DNA from 2 places in the Halomonas sp. GXIMD04776 genome. Region 2 is predicted to be linked to the other one. Evidence: predicted binding sites of a transcription regulator. Region 2 holds the regulator's gene; the other holds the start of a gene.
What was found. The regulator FNR, encoded in region 2, switches genes on or off when oxygen is low (the NO sensors DNR and NnrR bind a similar motif). The targets are predictions, from matches to a motif close to TTGATNTANATCAA.

Region 1 (4,561 bases), on a different contig from region 2:
CATATAGCCAGGCGTCGTCGGTCAGATTGGGAAAGCCGTAGCCGCCCTGGGCGTTGGAGCCATGACAGACCGCGCAGTTGTTGAGGTAGATGCGCTCGGCAACCCGCATGGCCTCGCCATCCTGGGCCAGTTCCGGCACTGGCACTTCGCTGTACTTGGCGAAGATCGGCGCGTACTGCTCCTGGGCATAGGCGATTTCCTCTTCCCATTGCCCTTCCTGAGACCAGCCGAGAACTCCCTGGAAATTGCCCAGGCCGGGATACAGCAGCAGATAGCCCACGGAGAAGATGATGGTGCCGACGAACAGCATGAACCACCAGCGGGGCAGGGGGTTGTCGTATTCGTCGATGCCATCGGCGCTATGGCCGGTCGTCTCGACCTCGCCATCGACCGTCGGTGCTTTATCCGTCTTGCGGTTGGCGAACAGGATCCACCAGCAGAACACGATGGTGCCCAAGGTGATAACGATGATCCAGATGCTCCAGAAACTGGAAAGGGAGTCGCCCCAAAGGTTATTCATGAATTCTTGTCTCCCTCATCATGGCGGGATGGTGTGCTGTTCTTTGAATGATGGCCGTCGCGGAGTGTCTGGTCGTTCTCATCGGCGAAGGGAAGATTCTTCGCTTCATCGAAGTCTTTCTTGCGTCGCTTGGAATAGGCCCAGTACACCACGCCTAGAAAGGCGATCATGACCAGCAGCGTGGTGATGCCGCGAAAGGTTCCGATATCCATGACTTAGCGCGCGTCCTTGAGTACGGTGCCGAGTTGCTGCAGATAGGCCACCAAGGCGGTGATCTCCTGCTCGCCCCGGACTTCTTGAGTCGCCCCTGCAATCTGCTCGTCGGTGTACGGCACACCTACACTTCTCAAGGCCTTCATCTTGGCGGCGGTGTCCTCACCGGTCAGGGTGTTTTCGAACAGCCAGGGATAATTCGGCATCTTCGATTCCGGCACCACATCCCGCGGGTTGTAGAGGTGGGCACGGTGCCAGTCGTCGCTGTAACGTCCACCGACCCGCGCCAGATCCGGGCCGGTACGCTTGGAACCCCACAGGAAGGGGTGGTCGTAGACGAACTCGCCGGCGACGCTGTAATGCCCATAGCGCTCGGTCTCGGCGCGGAAGGGGCGAATCATCTGCGAATGACAGCCGACACAGCCTTCGCGGATATAAATGTCGCGCCCCTCGAGTTCCAGAGCGCTAAGCGGCTTCAAGCCTTCCACCGGCTCTGTGGTCTTGTCCTGGAAGAATAGCGGCACGATCTCGGCTAGCCCTCCAAAGCTGATCACCACCAGGATCAGAACGGAGAGCAGACCAACATTCTTCTCGATTATCTCGTGTCTCATTGATGTCAAGTTCCCGTTTGTTTAGGCGGTCTGCAGAACCGGCGCTTGTTCGCGTGCGATGCTTCTGGTCGTCATGTAGACGTTGTAGGCCATGAGCAACATGCCAAACGCGAAGAAACAACCACCGATCCAGCGCACGACATAGCCGGGATGGCTGGCCTCGAGTGCCTCGACGAAGGTGTACATCAGCGTGCCGTCGGCGTTGACTGCACGCCACATCAGGCCTTGCAGAATGCCGTTGACCCACATGGAGGTGATGTACAGCACGGTACCGATGGTGGCCAGCCAGAAATGCACGGCGATCAGCTTGACCGAGTACATCTCGGTACCCCCGAACAAGCGTGGTATCAGGTGATACAGCGAGCCAATAGTGATCATGGCCACCCAGCCGAGTGCGCCGGAGTGAACGTGACCAATGGTCCAGTCGGTGTAGTGAGACAGGGCGTTGACGGTCTTGACCGCCATCATCGGGCCTTCGAAGGTCGACATGCCGTAAAATGACAGGGCCACGACCAGAAAGCGCAGGGTCGGATCGGTACGCAGCTTATGCCAGGCGCCGGAAAGCGTCATCATGCCGTTGATCATGCCACCCCAAGAGGGCGCCAGTAGAATGATCGACATGATCATGCCCAGGGACTGAGCCCAGTTGGGCAGGGCGGTATAGTGCAGGTGGTGCGAACCGGCCCACATGTAGGTGGTGATCAGCGCCCAGAAGTGCACGATGGATAGACGATAGGAGTAGACCGGGCGCTCGGCTTGCTTGGGAACGAAATAGTACATCATGCCCAGGAAGCCGGCGGTGAGAAGGAAACCGACGGCGTTATGACCGTACCACCACTGCGCCATGGCATCGATGGTACCGGCGTAGGCGGAATAGGACTTCATCGCCGAGACCGGAATTTCTGCGGAGTTGACGATATGCAAGACGGCGATGGTCAGAATGAAGGCGGCGTAGAACCAGTTGGCCACATAGATGTGCGACGTTTTACGTTGCTGAATGGTACCCAGAAAGACAATGGCATAACAAATCCACACCACGGCAATCAGGATGTCGATCGGCCACTCGAGCTCAGCGTATTCCTTTGTCGTGGTATAGCCCAGCGGCAGGGAGATGGCCGCCGAAACGATTACCGCCTGCCAACCCCAGAAGGTGAAGGCGGCCAGCTTGTCGGAGATCAGACGCGTCTGGCAGGTACGCTGCACGACGTAGTAGGAGGTGGCGATCAAGGCCGAGCCACCAAAGGCGAAAATCACCGCATTGGTATGCAGGGGGCGTAGACGCCCGAAGCTCGTCCAGGGTAAGCCGAAGTTCAATTCCGGCCAGACCAGTTGTGCCGCGATAAAGACACCCAGGCCCATGCCCACGATGCCCCACACCACCGTCATGATCGCGAACTGCCGAACGACCTTATAATTATAGGTCGGGTGTTCAAATGCTGTGCTCATGTTTTGTTCCCATCGAACGCGTTGTTAGGGAGGCACTTCCGGGTCACAGTATGCCCCAGCTCCTCCGCCTTCATCATGATAGAGATCAAGGTGTCGATCGCCGATTCTAGCGTAGCCGCCCAGTAACCTAAATAAGAAGTAACGGTTGATTGCGCGCACGTTGTGACCGATGGAGGCCGTAAACAGGGTGCAACAGGCGATAAATGCTAGCCTGAATCCTTATATCTCACTGACTTGCTGCGACATTGCACCGCATGAGGGGCGGTGTAAAAATGCAATTCAATCTTTTGCGCGATGGCTTGCAAGCGCATGTTTCATTTCCCCGGCAAGTCAATGAAATCGAAATGGAAAGCCTGCGCCAGGCTGGCTAGCAAAAAGCGTTGACATTCCATGGTCGCGCTGTAGAATGCAGCGCCACGTGACGGGTGGTTAGCTCAGTTGGAAGAGCACCAGCCTTACAAGCTGGGGGTCACTGGTTCGAGCCCAGTACCACCCACCATATCTTCGATGCAACTCTGGTATGGGACGTCGCGTCATCGGGAAATCATGGGGACCGGTAGTTCAGTCGGTTAGAATGCCGGCCTGTCACGCCGGAGGTCGCGGGTTCGAGTCCCGTCCGGTCCGCCATTTCCAGAGGCTATTTCACAAACAGTCATGAATGATATTGCAAGCCTTGCGTCGTCGGATGTGACAGCCCGAGTCGCCAAGCATAGAGTAAGCAGGACCGGTAGTTCAGTCGGTTAGAATGCCGGCCTGTCACGCCGGAGGTCGCGGGTTCGAGTCCCGTCCGGTCCGCCATCTGGTCATTCAGTGATACTGCAGTTATATCGATGAATCTATATCGATAGGGTGGTTAGCTCAGCCGGTTAGAGCACCAGCCTCACATGCTGGGGGTCACAGGTTCGAGTCCTGTACCACCCACCACACGGACCGGTAGTTCAGTCGGTTAGAATGCCGGCCTGTCACGCCGGAGGTCGCGGGTTCGAGTCCCGTCCGGTCCGCCACTGTCGATAGTCGGTGTTAACCTCGAGTCTTATGGCTCGGGGTTTTTGCGCTCTGGCTCTCCTTGGTTGAAGCATGCTCCGGCTCTGCGCCCTTGGTCGGGCTTGTGTCCCTATCGCGCTTCGCTACACTGCTCATACGGTTGTTTGAATTCGTGCCTGAGCGAGGAGTGCGTCATGCCTGCCTATCCCCACCTGTTTCGATCCCTCGATGTAGGCAATACAACGCTCAAGAACCGCGTGCTCATGGGCTCCATGCATACCAATCTCGAAGAGGCGCCCAATGGCTTCACGCGTTTGGCCGCCTTCTACGGCGAGCGCGCCCGGGCCGGGGTGGGATTGATCGTGACCGGCGGTATTGCCCCCAATCCAGAAGGGGCGGTATTTCAGGGGGCCGCCAAGCTCACCAATGCACAGGAAGCGGCTCAGCACCATGAGATAACGGCGGCGGTCCACGCCGAGGACAGTCGTATCTGCCTGCAGATATTGCATGCCGGTCGCTACGCTTATTCGCCGGAATTGGTGGCGCCTTCCGCCATCAAGTCGCCCATCAACCCGTTTACGCCTCGGGCGCTCTTGCCAGATGAGATCGAGGCTCAGATCGGCGACTATGTGCGTTGCGCGCAATTGGCCAAGGAGGCCGGTTACGACGGCGTCGAGATCATGGGCTCCGAAGGCTACCTGATCAATCAGTTCGTGTGCCTGCGTACCAACCAGCGCGACGACGACTGGGGCGGCGAGCTCGCCAACCGTATTCGCTTCCCCGTCGA
Region 2 (4,561 bases):
TGCATGAAACGACCCAGGAATTTTCACGACGCGGTGGACTCGAGATACGGCTCAACGATGCCCTCCACCACTCCTTCGACCAAGCCCTTGAGCAGTCTCCGCTTACCCCTAATGAAGAAGTGCATATCCTGCATCTTGTGCGGGAAGCGCTGGCCAACGTGATCCACCACGCCAAGGCGCATCGTTGTGATATTCATCTTTGTAACGATGCAGAGGGTGGCGTAGAACTGAGTCTACGCGACGATGGCATCGGATTACCGGATCAATGGGAGCGACTGAACCATTACGGTACCATCATCATGCGTGAGCGTGCCGCAGCGCTTGGTGGGCGTCTCACTATGCAGCGCCATCCCGAAGGAGGAACACTCGTCGCACTGCACTTCATGCCTCGGTTGGCTAACGAGAATGACTCGAGCCCGCTATCCGGAGATAACCGATGACTAGCCCCCGTATCCTGATCGTCGACGACCATCCGCTGTTTCGCCGCGGTGTTCGCCAGCTGATCGACATGGATGACAACATGCTGGTAGCCGGGGAAGCGTCCAATGGCGCTGACGCCGTGCGCATGGCGGCAGAGCTCGACCTGGATCTGATCCTGATGGATCTGCACATGGCGCAGGTGGATGGTCTGGAAGCCCTAGGACAGATACGCGGTGCCGATATCGATACGCGCATCGTCATGCTGACCGTATCCGATGCCAACGAGGATATCGTGGCGGCACTTCGCGCCGGGGCCGATGGCTATCTGCTCAAGGACATGGAGCCCGAAGATCTGCTGGTGCATATCCAGCAGGCGGCCAAAGGCATTATGGTTGTCAGCCCGCAGCTGGCGACCATCCTTGCTGACGCCATCGGTGGCAGGCGAACCGCCTCCGTCGATGTCCTGACGACCCTGACCTCTCGGGAACGGGACATTCTGCGTGCGCTTGCGAAGGGACGCAGCAACAAGATGATCGCACGACAATTGGCCATCACCGAAGGCACCGTCAAGGTACACGTCAAGCATCTACTCAAGAAGCTGAATTTGCGCTCCCGAGTAGAAGCTGCCGTCTGGGCGGTCAATCATGGCGCGGTATGATTCCTGTTCTCGCCATGGCTATCGAAGCACTTGTTTCAACAGCTTAGTTTAACCACTTCTTTCAAGAATCGGTGACATCCTCGATCCAGGTCAGGGCCGCCACGGCCGCCGGAAAGCCCAGGGTGGGGATCGACATCATCGCCACTTGCTTGAGCTCCTCGGCATCGATGGATTCTTCCAGGGCGCGCCTCGCGTGGGAATGCACCGCCCCTTCGGATCGGGCCCCCACGGCCAGCGCCAGCTTGACCAGGCGACGTGTGCGCTCATCCAGTGGCCCAGACTCGGCGCAGGCCTCTCCCAGGGCAGCATAGGCACTCCATACTTCGGGGTACTGCTCGGCGACTTCGCCGGCGCCGGAAGGTAGATTCTGCTGAGACATAAAGACATACTCCTTATAAAGTTAACGTCATGATTGCCGACAATAATCTAGGTATGACCTTGCGCCAACATCCGATTTTCATCCTTTCATTCTTGGGCACCTGTCAATTTAACCTATACTATGTGCCTGCAACCATCGAGACCTTGCCCTCTTTTAGTTAGAATCGCTCATATAACTCAGGCAAGGCTCACAGTGAGGAGGAAAAAATGTCCCTGCCCCGCGTTGCCGCACTCAACGAGACGCGAGACAACTGTCGCGATTGTCGTCTGCGCGAACTGTGCCTGCCGGATTCGCTTTCCAATGCGGATGTCATCAAGCTCGAGAAGATCGTGCAACGTCGCAAACCCATCTCTCGCGGCGACTATCTGTTCCAGGCAGGGCATCCCTTCACTGCCATCTATGCAGTGCGTACCGGCTCGATCAAGACCTCGAGCTTGCTGGCCAACGGCGATGAGCATATTACCGGTTTTCATCTTCCCGGTGAGGTAATCGGGCTTGAGGCCATCACGTCCGATCGGCACCCCAACGCCGCCATCGCCATGGAAACCTCGAGTGTCTGCGAGATCCCCTTCCACTCCCTTGAAGCCTTGGGAGAAAAGGCCCCCGGACTGCAGCAGCAGTTAGTTCGCATCATGAGTCGCGAGCTGGTGACCGAACAGGGGACCGCTCAGCTACTGACTCGGCGCTCCGCGGAACAGCGCCTGGCAGCCATCCTCTTGAATTTTTCGGAGCGCTTTGCCAATCGAGGCCTCTCCGCCAGCCGCTTCCGCCTGCCGATGTCGCGTCTGGATCTAGGCAATTATCTCGGACTGGTGCCGGAAACAATGAGCCGGACCTTCCGCCGTCTGGAGGAACAGAAGCTTCTCAACATTGCCGGCAAGGAAATCAACATCGTCGACAAGCCTGCCTTGACGGAGCTCGCCTATGGTGCCGCCCCGGATGTTGGCTCGGCTTCACGTTCACGTCATGCGTGATACCTCTACTCAAGACGTGTCTACGTAACGCCGGTGGCCTCTGTCCCTTGAGCGATGTTTGATTAGACGTGACTCAAGTCAACACAGGGCGTGTCGACGCTGGCTATAGTGAGCGTAAAAATCCTTTCTCGAAGGATACGAGATGGTTGCTCACTCGACGCTCGATCGTGTCTTACTGAAAAAATACGCCAGCATCGCCCCGTGTCATGCTCCCTATTTCCCTCTGACGCTATTACGCGAAGGCTTCTCGCCCCGGGACCATCGCCTGGCGGCTCAGGCCAGCAACGAGGATCCCATCCCCAAGCCACTCTCGGTTTCCCTATACCTATCAGACTGCCATGAGCTGGATGGACCGGATGCCTGTCACAAGACGAGCGTTCATCACAAAGCCCGTATTCATGAATATCTTGGCTATCTCGAACGGGAAATCGGTTTGCAAGCCGCACTTTTCGATAGTGATCGTCTCGTCGAGCACATTCATGTGAGTGGCGGCTTGTCGACATGCATGAAGTACGCGCAGTGGGAAAGGCTGTTTGGCGTATTGGCGCAACGTTTTCGTCTGGCTCAGGACGACCAGCCCACCTGCACTATCGATGTGGACGCGAATGACACTTCCGAAGGTCACATAGCGCTGCTCGGCGAGCTGGGATTCACTCATTTGAATCTAAAGGTTCAGCCCAGCGAGGAAGCCCTCGCGCTTCTTGTCGACGCCGCGCGAGATGCGTATTTCCATGCGATAAGCATGACGATGATCCTTGCCCCTCCCGGGCAGACGCTTGCTGGCTTCGATGCGAACCTGGCCACGTTAATAGCGCTACGACCGGACCAGCTCAATCTGTGTCACCCTCGCCCCGCCGGCACACGGACCAATGCCGCAGCGCTCACTCCGGCGCGTTTGCAGCACGCCATCCTGTCACTCGCGGCCGCCGGCTATGTGCATCTTGGCCTGGGCCATTTCGCCCTGACCGACGATGCCCTGGCGCAGGCTTGGCGCCAAGGCACGCTAAGCTACAACTTACACGGGTACTCTTCTCATGCGGCTTGCGATCTGATCGGCCTGGGACCGGGTGCGCTCAGCCATATAAACGATAGTTACAGCCAGAATGCCCAACAGATACCACGCTATTACAGGCATCTCGATCAGAGACAGCCGCCGATCTGGCGCGGGCATGACCTGCGTTTCGACGATCTGCTACGGCTTGACATCATCCATTGCTTGCTCTGTTGGCAGTGGCTTGACGTCACCGCGATCGAAGAGCGCTACCGCATCGTCTTTCGCAATTATTTCGCACCGGAACTGACCGCCTTGGCGCCCTTCGTTGAGGATGGTCTGGTGACGATTCAGCCCGACGCCCTCCGGCTACTGCCCCCGGGGCATCTGCTGCTGGGACGGGTGGCAGGGTTATTTGATCCTCCGCGGGGCACGTCACGGCGACGCTTGTCCCGGATCGTTTGATAATCCTCATCCGGCAGTGTCACTTGGCCGGATCATGACTGTACTGCGATCATTCGCCACCAGGAGAGCGGATCGTGGGTGATGGCGGCACCCACGATGTAAGCAAAGATCACGATAGCCACCAGCGCCGCAACTCCCCGTATGGCCGGAGTGCGACCGCGTTTGATGGCGATGGTCCCGACGCCGATATAGGCCACCAGCCCCACCAGCTTGGCCGCCAGCCAGGGTTGCCGGGTCGGCCAGGCCTCGAGCAGGATCATTAGCGTGACCCCCGCCGTCAGCAACAGGGTGTCGATCACATGCGGAAGAATGCGCACCCAACGCTGGCCAAGTTGCGGCGACCGGCGTACCGACCACCAGGCGCGCAGCACGAATAGCGCCAGGCTCAAGCCTGCTGCCAGCATATGAAGCTGTTTGATCAGCAGATAACTCGCCATGCAATCTCTCTGATTTACTGATAATGAATTTGACGCGACATCCCGATCTTATAGCATATCGCTATTATCTTTATGCTAAAAAAGCCTAACGTTAGAACTTATTTTGCATCACGGTGTCTGCATCTTGAATGATGCCAACGAATCTGGAGACCTGCCATGTGTAATCCGATCGTGACCCACTTCTTCGATGAGCCAACCAATACCTTCAGCTACATCGTTCAGGACCCCAAAAGCAAT

Region 1: a site for FNR is predicted at 2,866-2,879, ahead of ccoN (cytochrome-c oxidase, cbb3-type subunit I). Genes of this name have one in related genera too.

The regions. Positions count from the first base shown of each region.
Region 1 covers NZ_JBNCAN010000001.1:130,456-135,016, reverse strand. The annotation lists gene ccoP (cytochrome-c oxidase, cbb3-type subunit III) at 1-520, opposite strand, end outside; gene ACPF7Z_RS00655 (cbb3-type cytochrome oxidase subunit 3) at 517-732, opposite strand; gene ccoO (cytochrome-c oxidase, cbb3-type subunit II) at 736-1,344, opposite strand; gene ccoN (cytochrome-c oxidase, cbb3-type subunit I) at 1,366-2,790, opposite strand; tRNA gene ACPF7Z_RS00640 (tRNA-Val) at 3,214-3,289, shown strand; tRNA gene ACPF7Z_RS00635 (tRNA-Asp) at 3,341-3,417, shown strand; tRNA gene ACPF7Z_RS00630 (tRNA-Asp) at 3,512-3,588, shown strand; tRNA gene ACPF7Z_RS00625 (tRNA-Val) at 3,638-3,714, shown strand; tRNA gene ACPF7Z_RS00620 (tRNA-Asp) at 3,718-3,794, shown strand; gene ACPF7Z_RS00615 (FAD-dependent oxidoreductase) at 3,969-4,561, shown strand, end outside.
Region 2 covers NZ_JBNCAN010000003.1:198,702-203,262, forward strand. The annotation lists gene ACPF7Z_RS03220 (histidine kinase) at 1-440, shown strand, start outside; gene narL (two-component system response regulator NarL) at 437-1,078, shown strand; gene ACPF7Z_RS03230 (carboxymuconolactone decarboxylase family protein) at 1,140-1,457, opposite strand; gene fnr (fumarate/nitrate reduction transcriptional regulator Fnr) at 1,664-2,431, shown strand; gene ACPF7Z_RS03240 (hypothetical protein) at 2,574-3,887, shown strand; gene ACPF7Z_RS03245 (SirB2 family protein) at 3,920-4,324, opposite strand; gene ACPF7Z_RS03250 (MBL fold metallo-hydrolase) at 4,481-4,561, shown strand, end outside.